One region of the Niveispirillum sp. GW835-FHT14G11 genome, then DNA from elsewhere that is predicted to be linked to it. Evidence: predicted binding sites of a transcription regulator. Region 1 holds the regulator's gene; each other region holds the start of a gene.
The links. The regulator PhoB, encoded in region 1, activates phosphate uptake and scavenging genes when phosphate is short. The targets are predictions, from matches to a motif close to TNTCATAAAACTGTCA.
Positions count from the first base shown of each region.

Region 1 (7,854 bases):
GCGCGACGGGTCCTACGGCCTGGGGGCGACCAAGTCGGAGACGATCAAACAGGTGGTGCTGCCCGCGGCCCTGCCCGGTGTCGTCGGTGCCTTGCTACTGGCCGTCAGCCGCGCCATCGGCGAGACGATGATCGTGGTGATGGCCGCCGGTCTGCAGGCCAGCCTGACGTTGAACCCGCTGGCCAGCGTCACCACCGTCACCGTGCAGATCAAGTCCATTCTGGTCGGCGACCAGGAGTTCGACAGTGCCAAGACGCTGTCGGTCTTCGCCCTGGGTCTGGTCCTGTTCCTGGTGACCCTGGCGCTGAACGTCGTCGCCCTCCGTATCGTCCAGAAATACCGGGAAAAATATGACTGAGATCGCAGAGCCGATGCAGGCAGCCCTCCCCGTGTCCTTCCACACTGGCGACATTGCAACCAGGCGACTGAAGGCGCGCTATGCCGCCGAACGACGCTTCCGCTTGTATGGCATCCTGGCGATCGTCTTCGCCTGCGCCATGCTGGTCATCCTCTTGTCCACCCTGCTGAAGGAAGGCACTTCGGCCTTCTTCCAGACGGAAGTGAAGCTGGCCGTTAGCATCGATGCCAGCGTCATCGATCCGCAGGGCACCGGCAACCCGGCCGAATGGGATCGCGGTGCCTTCCAGACCCTGGTGAGCGAAGCCCTGTACAAGGAGTTCCCCGAGGTCACCGGCCGTATCGAGAAGCGCGACGTGCGCGGGCTGATCAGCCCGGTGGCTGGCGTGCGCCTTGGCAAGATGCTGGATAAGGACCCGGCCCTGGTCGGCCAGACGGTGGAGATCTGGCTGCCGGCCTCGGACGGCATCAACCAGATCATGAAGGGCGGCATCGACCGTGATCTGCCGGAGGTGCAGCGGCCGATCAACGACAAGCAACTGGTCTGGTTCGATACGCTGGAACAGCGCGGCGACGTGCGGACGGCCTTCAACACCACCTTCTTCACGGCCAGCGACAGCAACTATCCCGAACTGGCGGGTCTGCTGGGGGCGGCCGTCGGTACCTTGCTGACCATGGCGGTGACCCTGTTCACGGCCCTGCCCATCGGTGTCGCGGCGGCGGTCTATCTGGAAGAGTTCGCGCCGAAGAACCGCTTCACCGAGATCATCGAGGTCAATATCAACAATCTGGCGGCCGTGCCCTCCATCGTGTTCGGTCTCCTGGGTCTGGCGGTGTTCCTGAACTTCTTCGGCATGCCGCGCTCGGCCCCGCTGGTCGGCGGCCTGGTGCTGGGCCTGCTGGTGCTGCCCACCATCATCATCGCCAGCCGCGCGTCGCTGAAGGGCGTTCCGCCCTCAATCCGGGAGGCGGCGCTGGGCATGGGCGCGTCGAAGCTTCAGGCCGTGTTGCACCATGTGCTGCCGCTGGCCATGCCGGGCATCATGACCGGCACCATCATCGGCATGGCCCATGCCGTGGGTGAGACGGCACCGCTGCTGATGATCGGCATGAACGCCTTCATCACCTCGGCCCCGGACAGCCTGCTGGACAGCTCGTCCGTCATGCCCGTGCAGATCTTCATGTGGTCGGACAAGCCAGAGCGCGGCTTCGTCGAACTGACCTCGGCCGCCATCCTCGTGCTGCTGGCCTTCCTGATCATGATGAACGGCGCCGCCATCTGGCTGCGCAAGAAATTCGAACGTCGGTGGTAAGAATGGACAGCATGACCTTGAACAAGCCCGTGCAAGCCGCCTCCACCCAGACGGTGAAGGTGTCAGCCCGCGACGTGAAGGTGTATTACGGCGCCAAGCGCGCCCTGCACGGCGTCAATGTCGATATCTACCGCAACGAGGTGCTGGCCATGATCGGCCCCTCGGGCTGTGGCAAATCGACCTTCCTGCGGACCCTGAACCGCATGAACGACACGATCGACATCTGCCGCGTCGAAGGCCAGATCCTGCTGGATGGTCAGGACATCTATGATCCGAAGCTGGACGTGGTGCAGCTGCGCGCCCGGGTCGGGATGGTGTTCCAGAAGCCGAACCCGTTCCCGAAATCGATCTATGAGAATGTCACCTACGGACCCAAGTTGCACGGCCTGGCCACCCGCAAGGACGAGTTCGACGCAATCGTCGAGACCTCGCTGAAGCGCGCCGGCCTGTGGAACGAGGTGAAGGACCGCCTGCAGGAGCCGGGTACCGGCCTGTCGGGTGGTCAGCAGCAGCGCCTGTGCATCGCCCGCGCCGTGGCCGTCAGCCCGGAAGTGATCCTGATGGACGAGCCCTGCTCGGCCCTGGACCCCATCGCCACCGCGCATATCGAAGAGCTGATCGACGAGTTGCGCGAAAGCTTCACCATCGCCATCGTCACCCACAACATGCAGCAGGCCGCCCGCGTCTCCCAGCGCACGGCCTTCTTCCACCTGGGCGACCTGGTGGAAGTGGGCGACACGGAAGAGATTTTCACCAACCCGCGTGACGAGCGCACCCAGGGCTATATCACCGGTCGGTATGGCTGATGCCTATCACCGCAGGTCAGGGCTCGCTCCGCTCGACCTGACCTGCGGGTGATCGCCGACCCGCCCCACAATCCGAGGACCCACGTCCATGTCGCCGACCGAACATACCGTCAAGTCCTTCGAGGCGGAATTGCAGCGCCTGTCCAACCAGATCGCCCAGATGGGCGGCGTGGTGGAGGCGCAGGTGGAAGCGGCCGTGCAGGCCGTGGGCCGCCGCGATGTTGAGGGCGCCACCAAAGTCATGCAGGGCGACGCCCGGCTGGACGAGTTCGAGCGCCAGATCGAACATGATGCCATCCGCATGCTGGCGCTGCGTGCACCGGTGGGCGTCGATCTGCGCGAGGTGCTGGCCGCCCTGAAGATCTCCGCCGATCTGGAACGCACGGGCGATTATGCCGCCAATATCGCCAAGCGCTCCATCGCGCTGGCCCAGCTGCCGGTCATGCGCCCCGCCGGGACCATCCCGCGCATGGGCCGCCTGGTGCAGGAGATGCTGAAGGATGTGCTGGATGCCTATATCGACCGCGATGTCGACAAGGCCGTGGCCGCCTGGCACCGGGACGAGGAGCTGGACGATCTCTATACCAGCCTGTTCCGCGAGGTTCTGACCTATATGATGGAAGACCCGCGCAACATCACGCCCTGCACGCACCTGCTGTTCATCGCCAAGAACCTGGAACGCGCCGGCGACCATGCCACCAACATTGCCGAGACGGTGCATTTCCTGGTCAAGGGCCAGCCGCTGACCGGTGCCCGTCCCAAGGGCGATAATTCCAGCTTCACCATCATCGAACCGGCCGAGGGCGAGGGCTGATCGCCCCCGCCCGCAACCGCCTAGCCCCCAGGGATACCGATGAACGCCGCCTTGAAGCCGCTGATCCTGGTTGTCGAAGACGAAGCCGATCTCGTCACTCTTTTGACCTACAATCTGGAGCGTGAAGGGTTCCGGGTCATCACCGCCGGTGACGGGGAAGAAGCGCTGCTACAGGCCGACGAGCGCAGCCCGCACCTGATCCTGCTGGACTGGATGCTGCCGCTGATGAGCGGGCTGGAGGTCTGCCGCCAGCTGCGCCGCAATCCCAAGACCCGCGAGACCCCGGTCATCATGCTGACGGCGCGGGGCGAGGAGGCGGACAAGGTGCGTGGCCTGAACAGCGGTGCCGACGATTACCTGTCCAAGCCGTTCAGCCCCACCGAACTGGTGGCCCGCATCCGCGCCGTACTGCGCCGCGCCTCGCCGGGTCTGGCGGAGGAACTGCTGCGCTTTTCCGACATCTCCATGGATCTGGCCGCCCACCGCGTGCGCCGAGGCGGCCGCGACATCCATCTGGGACCCAAGGAATTCGCCCTGCTGCGCCATTTCATGCAGCATCCCGGCCGGGTGTTCTCGCGCGAGCAGCTGCTGGACATCGTCTGGGGCCACGATGTCTATGTCGAGCTGCGGACGGTCGACGTGCATATCCGCCGCCTGCGCAAGGCGCTGAACGAGACGGAAGAGCAGGACGTGATCCGCACCGTCCGGTCGGCGGGATACGCGCTGGATACCAAGACGACGATGTGAGTGTTGGGGAGCGTTGAAACAATAACGGGCGCTGCCGTTGGCCGCGCCCGTTATTGTTTCGCAGATAAGCCCTGTTTCGTCATCCCGGCGAAAGCCGGGACCCAGGGGCCAGGCACCCGACCTGTCGGCAGCTTCGATCGACGCAGCGTCGAGGTTTGTCTTGTGGCCCCTGCGTCCCGGCTTTCGCTGGGATGACGGGGAGAGCATTACGAGCGGATATCACCCCAACTGCCGGCGCAGATGGTTCAGCACGTCGGTGCGGGTCAGCAGGCCCAGGAACAGAGTGCCGTCCATGATGATGGCCACCATGTTGCGGTCGAACAGGGCGCGCAGATCGGCCATGGTCGCCGTGACGGGCAGGGTTTCCAGCCGGTTGACCATGGCCGTATAGACCTTGTCGCGGAACCGGGCCGGGTCCTTTTCGACATGCAGCAGCAGGTCGCTTTCATCCAGGATGCCGATCACCCGCTCCCCCTCCATCACGGGCAACTGCGATACGTCGCTGATCCGCATGCGCTTGTACGCCGTCAGCAGCGTGTCCTCCGGCCCGACGGTGACCACCTGGCCCTTGTCGAAGCGGCGGGTCATCAGGTCGCGCAGGTCGTTGTGCCGGTCGCGCGGGGTGAAGCCGTGATCTTCCATCCAGGCGTCATTGAACATCTTCGACAGGTATTTGTTGCCCGTATCGCAGACGAAGGTGACGACGCGCTTCTTCGTGGTCTGGGCGCGGCAATATTTCAAGGCGGCGGCGAACAGGGTGCCCGACGACGACCCGGCCAGGATGCCCTCCCGCCGCAGCAGGTCGCGCGCGGCGTTCAGGCTTTCGGTATCGGTGACGTAATAGGCGGCCTTGGCGTACTGGAGATCGCAGATGGGCGGCACGAAATCCTCACCCACCCCTTCCACCACCCAGGAACCGGGCTCGTCATGCGTGCCCTTGTTCACCAGATCGGCGATGATGGAGCCGGCGGGATCGCCGATCACCATTTCCGTCTTGGGGCTGGCCTTGGCGAAGAAGGCACCCAGGCCGGTGAAGGTGCCGCCGGACCCGATGCCGGAGACCACCGCATCGATATCGCCATCCATCTGTGCGAACATTTCCGGCCCCGTCCATTCCTCATGCGCGCGGGGATTGGCCGGGTTGGCGAACTGGTTGACATAGAAGCTGCCGGGGATCTCATTCGACAGGCGCTCGGCAATGTCCTGGTAATAGGCGGGGTGCCCCTTTCCCACGTCCGACCGGGTGATATGGATCTGCGCACCCAGGGCACGGAGATTGTTGATCTTCTCCGTCGCCATCTTGTCGGGGATGACCAGGATCAGGCGATAGCCCTTGGCGGCGCAGACCAGGGCCAAGCCCAGGCCGGTATTGCCGGCCGTCGCCTCGATCACGGTGCCGCCGGGGGCCAGCGTGCCATCGGCCTCCGCCGCCTCGATCATCTTCAGCGCGATGCGGTCCTTGATGGAGCCGCCGGGATTCTGGTTCTCCAGCTTCAGATACAGCTCGCACGGGCCGGTATCGAAACGGGTGATGCGGACGATCGGGGTGTTGCCGATCATGGACAGGATGGCAGGCGCCGAAGCGGGCGTCGCGGACATGGGTATCCCCCCTGGGGCAATTGATTTTGCCACCAGGGAACCGCATCCTGGATTTCCCCGCAAGGGCTTGTGGAATTACGACATCAAGCTGCGGCGCGGGCGCCCGCAACGCACGATTCCGGCGCAAACGGCCGCCCATCCGCAGCGATCAAACCCGCCTGGAAAAGCTGTTCGACATTGTCGGCCAGATTCTGCGCGCAGGCCGGGCGATCCCAGCCTTCCAGCCAGTTCTGTTCCAGGAAGGCGAGGATGGCCGGCTGGCCCAACTCCACCTCCCACAGGATGCCCAGAAGCGAGGCCAGCGCCTCTTCCCGGATCTGGGCCTGCTGGTCCACGGCGATGGCGCTGTTGGCCTCGTTGACGCGGCCCGATTCCGGGCCGGCACCCAGGCCGAAATCGATCAGCCCGCGCCGTTCCGGCGGGGCGACCAGCCAATGCGCCACCTCATGGATCAGCACATAGGCTTCCGACCGGGTGCGGATGGCCCGACCATCATAGGAGAAGGCATCCTGCGGCGCCTCGTCGATCACGCCGATGCCGAAGGCGCGGGCCAGATCGACGGCCGCTGCGCGGTGTTCTTCCGTGTCCACGCCAAGTGCCACCAGATCGCGCGTGGCGGCGATACGGGCCAGCACCTTGGCCGTCAGGCTGCCGGGCGCCAAGTTCGCGGCCACGCTGTTCAGCGCCTGGGGCAGGGTTTCATCGGGGATGGTCGTCAGCTGCATGGGCGGGGAGGATAGCCGGTACCGGCCCGGCGTGAAGTGCCAAACCGTCGCGTCGGCTTATCCCCTGGCGCAGAGGTGGCGGGCGCATCATTGCGCCAGCAAAGCAAGGATATAGTCCTTGGCCGCATCGGCATTGCGGGCCCGCAGCGCGCCCCGCCGCCAGAGGTCGCACAGCCCGTGCACCTCCCCCCAAGCCCGCATCACCCGGTCGCGCAGCGCGATGCTGAAGCCGGGCGGGTCGTCGGGCTGGCGGAAGGCGCGTGCGGCCAGCCGCGTCACCTTGGCGACCGAGGGTGCCAGGGTCGGTTGGGTCAGGTAATCCTGGCCGGGGATGCCATACATCAGGGCATAGAGTGACGGGCGCTCCAGCGCGAAATCGACATAGGCACGGTAAAGCGGACCCGCACCGGGCCGGCCGTCGGCATCGAAGCCCTCCTGAATGCCGATCGCCAGCCGATCGAATCCCTGCGCCGCCAGGGCCAGGGTCAGTTCGTGCTTGTCGGCGAAATGACGATATAGCGCCCGGTGGTTCACGCCCGTGGCCGCCGCCACGGCGCGCAAGGACAGGGCGTCGGGGCCGTCCGCCTCCACCATCACCAATGCCGCCGCCAGGGATGCGGCCCGCAGGTCGCCATGGTGGAAGCTGTCCCGTCGTGGCGGGGTGGTGGTCAGGGCCGCTTGGGACTGACGTACCATTCCACCACCATCGTCGACACCGGATTGCCGGCCGCGTCGGTGATCTCCACCTCCACGGGGAAGCGCACCTTGCCCTCGGCCTCCAACTCCGCCCGCAGTTCCGCGCCAGGACGGCCGGTGCGGGCGGTGGCCCGCAGATCACCCTTGGCCAGGGTCAGGAACTGGATCGTGGCCTGGGCCGCCACGGGGCGCACATTCATCAGCACGGGCGCCATGGCCCCCGCCATCGCCCCACCGCTGGCGGTTTCGGCCAGCGTGAAGATGACGCCGGCATGGGGTGTGCCCAGATGGTTCCCCACCTCCGCCCGGTCGGTCACCCTGGCCTCGGCGATGCCATCGCCAATACTGACCAGATCGATGCCGCAATGGCGCACGAAGGGAAGGGAACCCACCATCTGCTGGCGGATCATGTCATAGACCATCTTGGGCCTCACCTTGAACAGCAGGGGAAGAACGGTTTTCAGCATGTCTTGAAGTCTCCGATGGAGACATTAAGCGAAAAGCGAACGATCGGTCAAGAAGGTTCCGTGAGCCGGCGGGTCGTTCAGGAGGCCCGGGCAAAGCGCCAATGGGTCAGATGAGCACAGGCCTCGCCGGCTAGGTCCGCACGCCGATCCGGATCGGCATAAAGTTCTGCCGGGAAATGGGCACGGACGGTGTCGGTGGGTATGTAATCCAGCGCGATCACCAACCGGTCCTGATCGGTGGCATTTTCCACCTGGTGCGGGAAGGCAAAGTCGCCGGTCCACAATGTGCCGGGCGGGAAGGCCACCTTCTCATGCCCGATCCAGGTGAAG
Region 1 covers NZ_JBXAFZ010000001.1:586,539-594,392, forward strand. Annotated here, with positions in the region: gene pstC (phosphate ABC transporter permease subunit PstC) at 1-358, shown strand, start outside; gene pstA (phosphate ABC transporter permease PstA) at 351-1,670, shown strand; gene pstB (phosphate ABC transporter ATP-binding protein PstB) at 1,673-2,476, shown strand; gene phoU (phosphate signaling complex protein PhoU) at 2,565-3,290, shown strand; gene phoB (phosphate regulon transcriptional regulator PhoB) at 3,330-4,037, shown strand; gene AC1Q7F_RS02910 (pyridoxal-phosphate dependent enzyme) at 4,257-5,636, opposite strand; gene AC1Q7F_RS02915 (elongation factor P hydroxylase) at 5,720-6,361, opposite strand; gene AC1Q7F_RS02920 (TetR/AcrR family transcriptional regulator) at 6,449-7,057, opposite strand; gene AC1Q7F_RS02925 (PaaI family thioesterase) at 7,030-7,524, opposite strand; gene AC1Q7F_RS02930 (aspartyl/asparaginyl beta-hydroxylase domain-containing protein) at 7,602-7,854, opposite strand, start outside.

Region 2 (7,854 bases), on a different contig from region 1:
CGGTATCGGCAAACAGGGCGGCATCTGCCAGGAAGGCATGCACGGCGGCGTCCAGGGGCGTCGGGCCCTGGAAATAATGGGCGCCGGCGTCCTTTGACAAGGGATTGGAGATACCCAAATCATTGCCATGAACCAGCGCATCCTGTGACCGGCGCATCAGCGCGATGGCATCGATCAGCGGCTGGCGGGCACTTTCGTTGCCCTGGTGCAGGTCGGTACCCAGCAGGGCGATGCGTTGCGACAGCATGCGCTGACGTCCGGCGACATTGATGATGGTGGCAGCGTCGCGCTGTTCGGCGATGACATTGTCCAGCAGCAGATGCACGCCGCCCGACAGCAACGCGATCAGGGTCAATGCGATCACATAGCCGGCCGTCAGCCGGCCCACTACATGGCGATCCGCGGTCAATGCATCCTCCCCCAAGGTCTGCGCCCTCAATGCTCCATCAACTAAACCCAGGCGACGATCAGGGAAACAGTCCAATCGCATAGGTTTAGAAGGAACCACCGGGGTTGGGGAGTTGGTTGGCACAACATATCCGATGACGGATGTATTTTCCCTGTGCTAGGGTCCGCGACCTTGCCAAGAAGCGTTAACCAAGAACAGGCAGCGATCCCATGCCCTCAACGATGACTTTCCGGCGCGTCCCGGCCCTGTCGGCTGCGGTGCTGCTGACCTGCGCGCCCCTGGCGGCGGCGCAGAATGCCGGCGATGATAATGTCGTGCGCAACGCCGTCGATGCCTTCGGCCTGCGCGTCGGCACTGAGTCCATCGGGCTTTATGATGAAGGCAATGTTCGCGGATTCAGTCCCGACAGCGCGGGCAATATCCGGCTGCAGGGGCTCTATATCTCCCAGCAGGGTGAGCTTTCCGACCGGGTGGTGGAAGCGTCCAGCATCCGGGTGGGCCTGAATACCGTCGGCCTGCTGTTCCCGGCCCCATCGGGCATCGCCGATCTGGCCTTGCGCGATCCGGATGCGACCGGGGCGGAACTGACGCTGGGCATCGATCCGTTCAGATCGCCCTTTATGGAACTGGACACGGGCTATGTCTCCAGCGACGCGCGGTTCCGGCTCTCGGCCGGGGTCGCGGGCAGTCCGGATCATAATGGTGGCTTTGGCGGGGATTATCGCGGCTGGTCGGCGGGCCTGGTGCCGCGCCTGAAGCTGGGGGAGGATGTGGAGATCACGGCCTTTGCCGACTGGGACCGCATGCATGACAGCGAAGTGGTGCCCAGCTATCTGCCGGGTGGCCCCTATCTGCCGCCCCGCGTGAACCGGGATGTGGACCATTCTTTGCCGTGGGCCGATTGGGCGTATGAGACGGAAAATCAGGGCCTGATCCTGGATGCGGGCCTGGCCGAGGGGCTGGTGGCGCGGGCCGGGCTGTTCCGGTCGGTGCACCGGCTGCCCTATGACGCCTTCGCCCTGATGGCGGTGGACCCGGACCGGCAGGGACGGATGCTGCATGTCCTGCTGCCCGCCACCCGCTATGAAGCCCTGTCGGGGGAGGCGTCGCTGGCCTATCAATGGCTGGACGGCAAGGCCGGCCATACGCTGAGCCTGGCCGGGCGCGGCCTGTCCAAGAAAAGCCACAAGGGCGGGGATGTGGAGGTCGATTACGGCCCCTGGCCCCTGGATGCGCCTCCGTCGGTGACGCGGCCCAATGTGGATTTCGACGTGCCCCAGGATGTGGACCGGGTGCAACAATATACGCTGGGCCTGGCCTATAACCTGTCCTGGGATGGGCGGCTGGATGTGGGTGCAGGGCTGCAGAAGGCCGATTACGCGAAGACGACGCGGCCCGGTGCCGGCGGCCGGGCGCATGGATCGTCGGCCCCCTGGCTTTATAACGCGGTCGCGGCCTGGCGGTTCGACAATGGCCTGGTCACCTATGCCAGCTATTCGCGCGGGCTGGAGGAAAGCGGATCGGCCCCCATCACCGCCGTGAACCGCAACGCGGTGCTGCCAGCGGTGAAGACCACGCAGCGCGAGCTGGGGGTACGGGTCGGGCTGGGGCCCATGGTGCTGACCAGTTCCGTCTTCGATGTGCGCCGCCCCTATGACGGGGTGGATGCGGACGGTATCTACGGCTTCCTGGGCACGGTGCGGCACCGGGGGGTGGAGGCGTCGCTGTCCGGCAACCCGGCGCCCGGCCTGTCGGTCGTACTGGGGGCCGTGCTGCTGGACCCGGTGGTGCAGGGGCCGGAGGTGCGTGATGGCCTGATCGGGCGGCGGCCCGTGGGGCAGACAAAGCTGCAATGGCAGGCCAGCCTGGATTATGCGCCGGACTTCCTGGCAGGGCTGTCGGTGGATCTGACCGTGGACCACCGGGCGAAGACCACGGCGCGCGGCGACAATCTGGCCGATGCGCCGGATTATACGCTGGTCGATCTGGGCCTGCGGCGGGACGTGGATATGTGGGGACGGGAGGTCAGCCTGCGCGCCCAGGTACAGAACCTGTTCGACGGCTATGGGTGGGACGTCAATGGCGATGGGGAGTATGAGCCCCTGACCGGCCGGGCTTGGCGGATGGCGGCAACGACACGGTTTTAGAGTCTGTCAGATTTAAATAGAATCACCATTTTATCCGCCTTCCCGGCGAAGGCCGGGACCCAGGGGCCACAGGATCAAATCTATACGCAGCGTCTATCAAATCTGCCGATAAGTCGGGCGCTTGGCCCCTGGGTCCCGGCCTTCGCCGGGAAGGCGGGACAGAAGATCCTGTCTAAAACTGACACATCCTAAAGGTCACCGCCGCAACCGGTCGCGGATGTCGGCCTGGATCACCGCCCAGGCATCGGATTGCGGCGTGATCAGTTCGAAATGCCCCGCCCCGTCGATCTCCAGCTCGCGCAGCTCCGGTCCCGCCGCCTTGGCCGCGTAATGCTGGGCGAAGCTGGGCGGAACGATGGCGTCGCGGGTGCCCGACACCAGCGTCAGGGGCAGGTCCTTCACCGGCGCTTCGCCGGGGGAGGTGTCGACGAACGGGTTGCCCTGGCGTTCGGCGCTGCCGATCAGCCGGTCGATGGTGCCGGGCCCGCCACACGCGTCGGGTCCGCGCACGTGATAATCCCGCAGGTCGACGATGCCGGCCAGGGACACCACGCCGCGAACGGGCAGCGGGTCAGGGGTCTTCAACGGGCTGTCGGTAGGCAGGCTGCCGCGCCCTGCTGCCCATAATGACAGGTGACCGCCGGCCGAATGGCCCGACAGCACCACGCGGGTCAGGTCAAGCGGATAGGTGCCGGCCAGGGTGCGGACATGGTCCACCGCGGCCGCCACGTCCTGGAACGTGCCGGGATAGCCGCCGCCCGCTTCCCCCAGCTTGCGATACTCGATATTCCAGACGGCGATGCCCTGGTCACGCAGCGCCGCCGACATGGGCCCCATCAGGTCGAAGCCCGCATATTCGGCCAGCCAGCAGCCGCCATGAACCAGGATGACCAGCGGATGCGGCCCGTTCCCCGTGGGCAGCCAGAGTTCGCCGAACTGCTGCGCCGCCGCCCCATAGGCGATGCGCAGTCCGCCCGTCACCCGGGGCCGCGCCGACAGTTCTTTGTAGGTCAGCAGCGGCGGCAGATCGGCAGCCAGGGTGGGCGTGGCGAAGAACAGAGCGCAAAGCGGGGCGAGGAAACGACGCATGACGATTGGCAACCTCCGGTGACGCACCCCGCCATGGTGGCGTGCTTACAGAACCTGCGTCAACCAGTAGAAGCCGGCCCCCACGGCAGCGGCCGCCGGCATGGTCAGGACCCAGGCCACCAGGATGCCCTGGGCCAAGCCCCAGCGCACCGACGACGCGCGCCGCGCCGACCCGACGCCGACGATGGCACCGGTGATGGTGTGGGTGGTGCTGACCGGCACACCCATATAGGTCGCCGTGAACAGGGTGATGGCGCCCGCCGTCTCCGCACAGCTGCCATGGACCGGCTTCAGGTCGGTCAGGCGCGACCCCATGGTCCGCACGATCTTCCAGCCGCCGAACAGCGTGCCGGCACCCATGCAGGCCTGACACGAGATCACCACCCAGAAGGGCACATGAAACCCGTCTTGCATATAGCCCTGGCTGAACAGCAGCACGGCGATGATGCCCATGGTCTTCTGCGCGTCATTGCCGCCATGGCCCAGGCTGTAGAGCGAGGCGGAGACGATCTGGACGCTGCGGAACACCTTGTCCACCTTGAAGGGGGAAAAGCGGCGGAAGCTCCAGGAGACGATGACCATCAGGGTGATGGCCAGGATGAAGCCAACCGTGGGCGAGATGACGATGGCCACCGCCGTCTTGATCAGGCCCGACCCCACGACATCGACACCGGCCTTGGCCACGCCCGCCCCCACCAGACCGCCTACCAGCGCGTGGGAGGAGGAAGACGGAATGCCGCCCCACCAGGTGACGAGGTTCCAGAAGATGGCCCCCATCAGCGCCGCGAAGATCACCGGCGCGTCAATGACATTGGCATCGACAATGCCCTTGCCGATGGTGTTGGCCACATGGGTGCCGAAGAACACGAAGGCGATGAAGTTGAAGAAGGCCGCCATGATCACAGCATTGCGCGGCGACAGCACGCGCGTGGACACGACGGTGGCGATGGAATTGGCCGCATCATGCAGGCCGTTCAGGAAATCGAACGCCAGAGCCAGTGCGATCAGGCCGATCAGGATCGGCAGGGAGATCAGTTCCATGGGGCGGGGCGCCGGATCAGACGTTGTCGACGATGATGCTGTCGATGATGTCGGCGACATCCTCGCCCGCGTCCAGCACGGCTTCCATCAGTTCCAGGATCTCGCGGATCAGCGCCTGGCGATAGGTGATGGGGGCATCCAGACCGCCGCTTTCCTGCCGCAGCCGCGCCTTGCCGGCCCGCAGGATGCGGTCGCTGTCGCTCTCCAGCTCCGACAGTTCCCGCGTCATACGAGTCATTTCCGTGACATGGCGGGGAATGTCGCGCAGCTTGGGCAGGCATTCCGGCAGGATGGCGGATGCCCGCACGATCAGATCGGACAGGGCGTGCATCTCGGCCGTATATTCCATGGGGCCGGCTTCCGTCATGTGACGGGCCACGTCCTGGATCAGGTCGATGATGTCGTCCATGCGCTTGGCCAGATCCTGGATGTCGGACCGGTCGAAGGGCACGATGAAGGAACGATGGACGGCCGCCTGGATCTCCTTGGTGATCTTGTCGGCGTCGTTTTCGGCCTGGTGGATGCGCTGGAACCGCATCTCCAGCTGGTCGCCATTGCGCACCAGGTCGCGCAGCGCTTCGGCGGCGACCAGGACCAGACGGGCATGGTTGGTGAAATGGTCGAAAAACCGCTCTTCGCGGGGCATCATGGCCCGGAACAGGCTCAACATCTTCTATCCCGATCAACGCTATCGCAATGGGGGGCTGACGGCGGCGACGCCGCAGCGTGGGCCCTGCTGTATCATTGATCGACGCGGGATTGTAATGTTAATGTCATAAAACAGTCATGAAATGCGCCCATCCATCTTTACCGGAAATTCATGCTTCAAAAGCAATCTGACAGATTACCCGTCGGCTTCATGAACGGGTGGCTGTTCAGGCAGTTCGTGCGAGGTGTAGTCTAAGTCGATGAGTGAGCGTAAAATCCAGTATGCGGCCCTGCCGTATCGTATGACCCCGGCCGGCCCGCAGATCCTTCTGGTCACCTCGCGTGAGACGCGGCGTTGGATCATCCCCAAGGGCTGGGCCAAGAAGAATGTCGATCCGCAGGACATGGCCGCAACCGAGGCGTTCGAGGAAGCGGGCGTGCGCGGTAAGGTCAAGAAGAAGCCCGTCGGATCATACGAATATGACAAGCGCCTGGATGATGGCAGCTGCGTCACCTGCGATGTCAGCGTCTATACGCTGGAGGTCACGGCGGAACTGCCCGATTGGCCGGAGCGCACCCAACGCGAGCGCCGCTGGCTGTCGCCGGCCGAAGCCGTGGTGCTGATCAGCGAGCCAGGATTGGTGGACATCTTCCAGAAGCTGGCGGTGAAGTGGGAGGATTGAGAATCTCTGCCCGCTTTCCATGCAATCCGCTGCTTTTGCTGGCAATGACTGTTTCACGAGCGTAGCCTGTTCTTTGATCGGCCAAGCATCAGGTCGAGGTTTCCTTGATTTCCGCGATTATCGGTCTTCTGGCACGAAACCTGCGATGCAGTCCCGCTTTCCCAGGTTTCGACCAGGTCACCTTTCAGGGGAGGCAGGATGGAAGTCGGTGTTTTCATTCCCATCGGGAATAATGGTTGGCTGCTGTCGGAGAACGCGCCGCAGTACAAGCCCAGCTTCGATCTGAACAAGCAGATCACGCTGTCAGCGGAAAAGCACGGGCTGGACTTCGTGCTGTCGATGATCAAGCTGCGCGGCTTCGGGGGCAAGACCGAGTTTTGGGACCATAACCTGGAAAGCTTCACCCTGATGTCGGGGCTGGCCGCCGTGACCAGCCGCATCAAGATCTACGCCACCGCCGCGACCCTGGTCATGCCGCCGGCCATCGTGGCCCGCATGGCTGCCACCATCGACAGCATCTCCCATGGCCGTTTCGGCGTTAACCTGGTCACCGGCTGGCAGCGGCCGGAATATTCGCAGATGGGCATGTGGCCGGGGGACGAGCATTTCGCCAACCGCTACGACTATCTGGCGGAATATGCCACCATCCTGCGCGAACTATGGGCGACGGGGCATAGCGACCTGAAGGGCAAGTATTTCCAGATGGAGGATTGCCGCCTGTCGCCGCGACCGCAGGCGCCGGTCAAGCTGATCTGTGCCGGGTCATCCAATGCCGGCATGGCCTTTTCCGCGCAATATGCCGACTATAATTTCTGCTTCGGCATGGGCGTGAACACCCCCACCGCCTTCGCCCCCACGGTGGAGCGCATGCGGGCGGCGGCAGAGAAGACGGGACGCGAGGTGTCCTCCTATGTCCTGTTCATGGTCATCGCCGACGAGACGGACGAGGCGGCACGGGCCAAGTGGGAGCACTATAAGGCCGGCGCCGATCAGGAAGCCATCGCCTGGCTGGGCGTGCAGGGGGCGGCCGACACCAAGTCAGGGGCCGACACCAATGTGCGGCAGATGGCCGATCCGGTGTCGGCGGTGAACATCAATATGGGCACAATCGTCGGGTCTTACGAGACAGTGGCAAGACTGCTGGACGAGGTGCCGACGGTGCCGGGGACGGGCGGCGTGCTGCTGACCTTCGATGATTTCGTCAAGGGGGTGGAGGATTTCGGTACCCGCATCCAGCCGCTGATGAAGTGTCGCCAGCATATCAAGGCCGCCGTATGAGCACGGCCGGCTACACTCCCCCGCCGGAACGGTCGAAATCCGTCACCCTGCCGGCACGGCCGGAACCGATCAGCCTGAAGCCGTCGGAAACCGCCGTCGTCGTCGTCGATATGCAGAACGCCTATTCGACGGAAGGCGGTTATGTCGATCTGGCCGGGTTCGATATAGCGGGCGCCAAGGGTACCATCGCCAATATCAAGCGCACGCTGGATGCCGCACGGGCCGCCGGGGTGCTGGTGGTCTATTTCCAGAATGGCTGGGACCCCGACTATGTGGAGGCCGGGGGACCGGGCTCGCCCAACTGGCATAAATCCAACGCCCTGAAGACCATGCGGGCGCGGCCGGAATTGCAGGGCAAGCTGCTGGCCAAGGGCACCTGGGACTATGCCATCGTCGATGAGCTGCAGCCCAAACCCGGCGACATTCTGGTGCCGAAGACCCGCTATAGCGGGTTCTTCAACACGCAGATGGACAGCATCCTGCGGGCGCGCGGCATCCGCAATCTGGTGTTCGTGGGCATTGCCACCAATGTCTGCGTGGAAAGCTCGCTGCGCGACGC
Region 2 covers NZ_JBXAFZ010000002.1:19,858-27,711, reverse strand. Annotated here, with positions in the region: gene AC1Q7F_RS03745 (GGDEF domain-containing protein) at 1-409, opposite strand, end outside; gene AC1Q7F_RS03740 (TonB-dependent receptor domain-containing protein) at 619-2,556, shown strand; gene AC1Q7F_RS03735 (alpha/beta hydrolase) at 2,752-3,645, opposite strand; gene AC1Q7F_RS03730 (inorganic phosphate transporter) at 3,691-4,686, opposite strand; gene AC1Q7F_RS03725 (DUF47 domain-containing protein) at 4,703-5,356, opposite strand; gene AC1Q7F_RS03720 (NUDIX hydrolase) at 5,595-6,017, shown strand; gene rutA (pyrimidine utilization protein A) at 6,216-7,295, shown strand; gene rutB (pyrimidine utilization protein B) at 7,292-7,854, shown strand, end outside.
Region 2: a site for PhoB is predicted at 5,458-5,473, ahead of AC1Q7F_RS03725 (DUF47 domain-containing protein). Genes of this name have one in related genera too.

Region 3 (7,854 bases), on a different contig from region 1:
TCCTCGCCGATGGCCAGGATGACCAGGGCGGAGACCAGCAGCGCCAGGGCGACATTGATCACCGGCAGCAGCAGGCCCGTCACCCACCAGGGAAGATTGTCGGAACCGCCCGCACTCATGCCGACACCCCTTCAGCAACAACTTCCGTGGCGGGTGCGTCCTTGATGCCCGCCATCATCGTGCCGATCCGGCCTTCGGTTGCCTCTTCCGCCGACAGCTCGCCCACGATTTCCCCGTCGCACATCACCAGGATGCGGTCGGACAGGGCCAGGATCTCGTCCAGCTCGGCCGAGACCAGCAGGATGGCCCGGCCCCGGTCGCGCAGGCCAACCAGCTGGCGGTGGATGAAGGCGATGGCGCCGATATCCACGCCGCGAGTCGGCTGGCCCACCAGCAATATATCGGGCTCGCGCTCCATCTCCCGCGCCATCACCAGCTTCTGCTGGTTGCCGCCGGAGAACAGGGAGGTGCGCAGATGCGGGTCGGCCGGGCGCACATCAAACCGTTCCATCAACGAAACGGTCTTGGCAATCGCTCGCTTCCAATCCAGTCGCCAGCCCCTGGACAGCGCCTTGTCCTGGTGATAGCCCAGGATGGCGCTCTCATGCGCCGGGAATTCCTTGATCACGGCCAGCTTCAACCGGTCTTCCGGCACATGCGCCAGACCGCGCCGACGCGCCTCGGCCGCGTCATATTTGGCCGACGGGCCGATCTCCCCGCCCTTCAGCGTGATCATTCCGCTTTCGAAACGGGACATGCCGGACAGCACTTCCAGTAATTCCGACTGGCCGTTGCCGGCCACGCCGGCGATACCCACGATCTCGCCGGCCCGCACGCTCAGGCAGGCATCCTTCAAGGTGGTGACCCCGCGCCCGTCGACCACGTTCACATGCTGCGCCGACAGCAGCACCGCACCCGGACTGGCCGGCGCCTTATCCACTAAAAGCGAGGTCTTGCGGCCCACCATGGCATCGGCCAGGGCCTGACGGTCGGTGTCGGCGGTGACGAATTCCGCCACCACCTGCCCCCGGCGCAGCACCGACACGCGGTCGGTGATGGCCATGATCTCTTTCAGCTTGTGGGTGATCAGCAGGACGGTGCGGCCCTGCTGGCGCAGCCGTTCCAGGATGCGGAACAGCTGCTCCACCTCCGGCGGCGACAGCACGGCCGTCGGCTCGTCCAGAATCAGCACCTCCGCCCCGCGATACAGCGCCTTCAGGATCTCCACCCGCTGCTGCACGCCCACGGGCAGGTCGCAGACCAGGGCGTCCAGCGGCACTTCCAGGCCGAACTGCCGCTCCAGTTCCCGCACTTCTGCCCTGGCCCGCTCCATGGCCGGGCCCAGCACGGGCCCGCCCTCATGACCCAGCAGCAGATTCTCCAGCACCGTGAAGGTCTCCACCAGCATGAAATGCTGGTGGACCATGCCGATGCCCAGCTTGATCGCATCCTGCGGCGTGCGGATGGCGACCTGTTTGCCGCGCACCAGGATGTCGCCCGCATCGGCCTCGTAGAAGCCGTACAGGATGCTCATCAGGGTCGACTTGCCGGCCCCGTTCTCGCCCACCAGCCCATGGATGCTGGCCGGCGCGAAACGCAGCGTCACGTCGCGATTGGCATGGACGGGGCCGAATCGCTTGTCGATGCCGACAAGCTCGACCGCCCAGGCGGGGGAAACAATGTTATGGGCGGCCGACATGGTACCTGCTCAAACGCGGAGATCGGAACAAGGCGATCAGTATTTGCAGCCCTTGGCGTCGTCATAATTGGCGACGACACGGGTGCCGGCCTTGATCTCCGCCGTGGCCTTGTCCACAGCCGCCTGCATGGCGGGCGTGATCAGCGCCTTGTTATTGTCGTCGAAGGCCCAGCCCACGCCGTCCTCCTTCAGGCCCAGGCGGCGATGGCCGGCCTTCCAGGTGCCGTCCTGCGCGGTCTTGAACGCCTCATAGGCGGCGACATCCACGCGCTTGACCATGCTGGTCAGGACCTTGCCGGGGAACAGGTGGTTCTGGTTGCTGTCCACACCGATGGACAGCTTGCCGGCATCCGATGCCGCCTGCAGCACGCCCATGCCGGTCTGGCCGGCGGCGGCGAAGATCACGTCGGCCCCGCGGTCGAACTGGCTCTTGGCCAGCTCGCTGCCCCGGGTGGGGTCGGCCCAGGCGGCAGGCGTGCTGCCGGCCATGTTGGCGACGACATTCGCCTTGGCATTGGTGGCCTTCACGCCCTGCTCATAGCCACAGGCGAAGCGGCGGATCAGCGGGATGTCCATGCCGCCGACAAAGCCGACGGTGCCGGTCTTGCTGGCCAGCGCCGCCAGCACACCGACCAGATAGGAACCCTCATGCTCGGCAAACTCGATCGACTGCACATTGGGCAGGTCGACATTGCCGTCGATCAGGGTGAAACGGACATTCGGGAACTCCTTGGCCACCTTCTCCACCGACGGCGCCATGGAGAAACCGACGGAGACGATGATGTCGGCATTGCGGCTGGCCAGCCGGCGCAGGAACTGCTCGCGCTGCGCCTCGTTCGTCACCTCGAACCAGCGGAAATTGACGCCGGTATCCTTCTTGAACTTCTCCGCCCCGTTATTGGCGCCTTCATTGAAGGACTTGTCGAAGCGGCCCCCCATGTCGAAGACGATGGCGGGTTCGAATCCCAAGGCCGGGGCAAAGGTCGCGGCGGTGGACATGAACAGGGCAAGGGCCGCACAGGCGGCACGACGGGTAAACTTCATCGGCTCCGTTCCGAACAGCGGGCCCGTGGCGGCCCCCCTGCTTCAGGGCACCACCGGGAAAGGGTCCCAGCAATCATACCAGCCTGTGAAGCTAGCCAGTTCGCAGGCGCACGGCAAGGTGACAAAGCCCCCTTCCCTTGCCTGCGATGCGGAATCTGTCGGCTGTGTCACATCGCCGCCGTGCCGGTATGGCTTGCAGCTGTCAAATAACTGTAGCATCCGGAGCGTATGAACCGGACAAGTCCCATCACCATTGCACTGGAGCCCCCGCCCATGGCCGACAATCGATTCCTGACCCAAGAAGAGTTCGAGGCCATCCAGGACACGGGCTCCTCGCCGGAAACCGAGCCGACTTTCGGCGAAGTGGTGCAGCAGCGGCTGGGAAGGCGCGACATCCTGCGCGGCATGCTGGGTACCAGCGCCATCGCCGCCTTCGCCCCCGCCATCCCGGCCCCGTTCCTGACGGGGGAGGCCCACGCCCAGGCCGCCGGCGGCCAGACCGGATTCGGCTTCAAGTTCGAGGAACTGGCCCGGGGCGTCGATGCCAAGCACCATGTGGCGCCCGGCTATGACGCCGACGTGCTGATCCGCTGGGGTGACCCTTTGTTCGCCGACAGCCCGGAATTCGACCCGTTGAAGCAGACGGCCGAGGCCCAGCTGAAGCAGTTCGGCTACAATAACGACTTCACCGCCTTCTACCCGCTGCCCCAGGGATCGAAGAATGCCGACCACGGCCTGCTGTGGGTGAACCATGAATATACGCAAGCCGAGATGATGTTCCCGGGCCTGGTGCCCGAGGGCCAGGACCGGTACCCACCCGAAGCCGTCACCAAGGAGATGGTGGATATCGAGATGGCGGCCCATAGCGGCACCATCGTGGAGGTCAAGCGCGGCGCCAATGGCAAATGGGCCTATGTAAAGGGCGGCAAATTCAACCGTCGCATCAACGCCCTGAACACCAGGATGGCCGTGACCGGTCCCGCCGCCGGTCATGCGCGGATGAAGACCAAGGATGATCCTGAAGGCCGCACAATCATCGGCATGCTGAACAATTGCGCCGGTGGCGTCACCCCCTGGGGCACGGTCCTGTCGGGGGAGGAGAATATCGACGGCTATTTCATGGGCACGATCGACCAGTCCCATCCCGAACAGCGCAATTACGACCGCATGACGGTGCCGTCGCCCTGGTACCAGTGGGGCCGGTTCCATGAAAGGTTCCATATCAACAAGGAGATCTATGCCGCGAATCGCTATGGCTGGATCGTGGAGATCGACCCCTATGACCCGACCAGCACGCCGCGCAAGCTGACGGCGCTGGGCCGGTTCAAGCATGAAGGTGCTGGCGTCACCCTGAACAAGGATGGCCGCGCCGTCGTCTATATGGGCGACGACCAGCGGTTCGAGCATGTGTACCGCTTCATCTCCAAGGGCACGTACAACCCGGCCGACCGCAAGGCCAACATGAAGCTGCTGGACGAGGGTACCTTGTCCGTGGCGCGGTTCGATGCCGATGGCACGGTCAGCTGGCTGCCGCTGGTCCATGGCCAGGGGCCGCTGACGGCGGCCAACGGTTTCAAGGACCAGGGCGACGTCGTCATCTCCGCCCGCATCGCCGCCACCCTGCTGGGAGCGACGCGCATGGACCGGCCGGAGGATATCGAGGTCAATCCCAAGACCGGCCTGGTCTATGTCATGCTGACCAACAATGACGACCGGCTGCCCGACCTGCCCCATCATGCATCCCAGTCCAAGCCAAACGCAGCCAATCCGCGCCCGGCCAACAGTTGGGGCCATATCGTGGAGATGCACCCGCCCGGCGGCGACCATGCTGCACCTAAGTTCAAATGGGAAATCCTGGTCAAGGCCGGCAACCCGGCCGATCCCAAGACCGGCGCCAGCTTCAACAAGGCGACGACGGAGAATGGCTGGTTCTCCTGCCCCGACAATTGCGCCTTCGACAGCACGGGCCGCCTGTGGGTGGGCACCGACCAGGGGGCCAAATGGCAATGGACGTCCGGTTCGTCGGACGGCATCTGGGCGGTAGAGACCGAAGGGCCGATGCGCGGTACCGCACGGCTGTTCTTCCGCGTGCCGGTGGGGGCGGAACTGACCGGCCCCAGCTTCACGCCCGACGACCAGAGCCTGTTCATCTCCGTCCAGCATCCGGGATCGGATGCGGTGGATCAGTTCACCAAGTCCCACAACAAGCAGGGCACCTTCGCCGATCCCGGCACCCGCTGGCCCGACTTCAAGGACAATATGCCGGCCCGCCCGTCGGTGGTGGCCATCACCAAGAAGGGCGGGGGCGTGATCGGGGTGTAAGCGGGCTGGCGGCGGTGGCGGGCGTGCCACCGCCCTGCCCCCCTCCTCGTCATGTTGCAACGCATCGGACACTTGCAAATCCGCCCCGACCTCTGTCACAAGCAGAAGTGACGAAACCGGCCGGCCGGCTCGTCCCCCTTTGCACATGCGCTGTCTGACCGGCCCGCCGTGGCGGCGGCCTGGACGGGGTGTTTTCCATGGGTCGTCCTTGATGAAATCCGTCCTGCCGTCCACGCTTGCCTTGTCCCGCCGCCAATTGCTGCGCGGGGCCGGCGCCCTGGCGGTGACGGCATTGGCGATCCCGGTGGCCCCCCGTTTGGCCTTCGGCGCCGTCAATTTCATCGATTATCCGTTCCAGTTGGGCGTGGCCTCGGGCGAGCCCTGGCCGGATGGTTTCGTGATCTGGACGCGGCTGGCGCCCCGGCCGCTGGACCCCTTCTATGGCATGTCCAGCGACATCATCCCCGTCGATTGGGAAGTGGCGGAGGACCGGCAGTTCCGCAAGGTGGCGGCCAAGGGCACCGCCCTGGCCCACCCCGAACTGGGCCATGCCGTGCATGTGGAGGTGGCGGGGCTGCTGCCGGCCCGGCCCTACTGGTACCGGTTCCGCTGCGGCGACCATCGGTCGTTGCAGGGCCGTGCCGTGACCGCACCCGCCGCCGGTGGGCCCGTGCAGAAGGTGCGCTTTGCCGTCGCCGGCTGCCAGAATTACGACCAGGGGCTGTTCACCGCCTTCGACCATCTGTCGCGGGAGGAGGTGGATTTCGTCTATCATTACGGCGACTACATCTATGAAGGCGTGTCGCGGCCGTTCTTCTTCAGCCGGCATCTGGACGACACCGTGCCCACGCCGCGCCGGGCCGACCTGCCCGACCCCGTGTCGCTGGACGACTATCGCCGTCGCTATGCCAAGTACAAGCTGGATACCGACCTGCAAAAGGCCCATGCGGCCGCCCCCTGGATCGCCGTCTGGGACGATCATGAGATCGTGGATAACTGGGCCAGCGACTTCAACTGGGACGGCACGCCACCGGACATCTTTCGCCTGCGCCGGGCCGCCGCCGCCCAGGCCTATTACGAGCATCTGCCGTTCCGCCGCACCTCCCTGCCCGACGGCGCGCGCATGCAGCTGTACCGGAAATTCGCTTTCGGCGACCTGATCGACATGCATGTGCTGGACACCCGCCAGTATCGCAGCGACCAACCCTGCCGCGACGGCTTCCGCCCCGCCTGCCCCGATATCGACAATCCCGCCCTGACCGTGCTGGGCGAGGCGCAGGAGAAATGGCTGTTCGACGGTCTGGCGGGTGGCAAGGCCCGCTTCAACCTGCTGGCCCAGCAGGTGATGCTGATGCCGTGCGACCGGGAGCCGGGCGAGGCCAATATCCGCAACCTGGATACCTGGGACCCGTACCGCGTGGCGAGGGCCCGCCTGCTGCGCCAGATCGAGGGCAACAATATCCGCAACGCCGTGGTCCTGACCGGCGACGAGCATCAGAACATCATCGGCAACGTCATCTATGACGACAAGGACCCGGCCAGCAAGGTCGTGGCCAGCGAGTTCGTCATCACCTCCATCTCGTCCGGTGGCGATGGCGGGCTGGAACGGCCGGCGGCCAAGGGCATGCTGGCGGAGAACCCGCATATCAAGATGATCAACGACCAGCGTGGTTACGGCCTGTGCGAGGTCACACCTAAGCAGCTGACCATGGACCTGAAAGTGCTGGACCAGGTGACGACGCCCGGCGGCAAACTGTCCTCGCGCGCCAAGTTCGCGGTCGATCCGAACAAGCCGGGGGTGCAGAAGGGGTAGGAGGCGAGGTAGCTCGCAGACCTCTATATTGCCGCCTTCCCGGTGAAGGCCGGGAAGGCGGGAGAGAAGATTCTATCTCAACCCGACACCCTCAGGACGCCTCCGCCTGCGCCTCCACCGGCGACAAGGCCAGTTTGCTGGCCACGATGGCGGCCTGGGTGCGGCTGACCACGCCCAGGCGGCGCAGGATCACCGTGACATGGGCCTTCACCGTGGTTTCCACCACGCCCATCTCATAGGCGATCTGCTTGTTCAGCTTGCCCTCGGCGATGCCGGCCAGCACGCGCAGCTGCTGGGGCGTCAATCCTGCCACGCGGGCCGCCATGTCGGCGTCGGGCGCCGGCGCCGCGCCGGCCCCGGTGCCCGCCCGCGGCAACCAGACAGCCCCGTCCAGCACGGCGCGGATGGCCTCGCCGATATGGGTGATGGGGGCCGATTTCGGCACGAAGCCGGCCGCCCCATATTCCATGGCGCGGTGGATGGTGGCCGCATCCTCCGATGCCGATACCACGATGATGGGAATGGTCGGGTGTTCGTTGCGCAGCAGCGCCAGGCCGATCAGCCCGTTCATCCCCGGCATGTGCAGGTCCAGCAGGATCGCATCGATCCCCGCCTCGCGCTTCAGCGCCGCCTCCACCTCCGAAAAGCAGGAGGCCTCCATCGTGGACAGGTCGGGCACATTGCCCGTCACCGATTGGCACAGGGCAGCCCGCATCAATGGATGATCGTCGGCCACCAGAACCCGGATCGCCATTCCCTTTGCCCCTCCCCAAACCGTTGTCCCCGTGGCTGTGCCGCCACTGTCATTATGAAGGATTGAATGCGCATCCGGACCAAGGACGCAAGCGCGCATTTGCTGAAAAAGAATATGGCGGGTGGTTTTGCACCACCCGCCAAGTTGCTTAGGGGGAAATCGACAGAACCGGATCAGTCGTCGGCGTAGATATCCACGTCCTTGGTTTCCTTCACGAACAGC
Region 3 covers NZ_JBXAFZ010000010.1:205,642-213,495, forward strand. Annotated here, with positions in the region: gene AC1Q7F_RS19405 (ABC transporter permease) at 1-119, opposite strand, end outside; gene AC1Q7F_RS19410 (ABC transporter ATP-binding protein) at 116-1,699, opposite strand; gene AC1Q7F_RS19415 (BMP family lipoprotein) at 1,736-2,743, opposite strand; gene AC1Q7F_RS19420 (PhoX family protein) at 3,017-5,065, shown strand; gene AC1Q7F_RS19425 (alkaline phosphatase D family protein) at 5,277-6,878, shown strand; gene AC1Q7F_RS19430 (response regulator) at 6,970-7,632, opposite strand; gene AC1Q7F_RS19435 (MFS transporter) at 7,806-7,854, opposite strand, start outside.
Region 3: a site for PhoB is predicted at 2,944-2,959, ahead of AC1Q7F_RS19420 (PhoX family protein). Genes of this name have one in related genera too.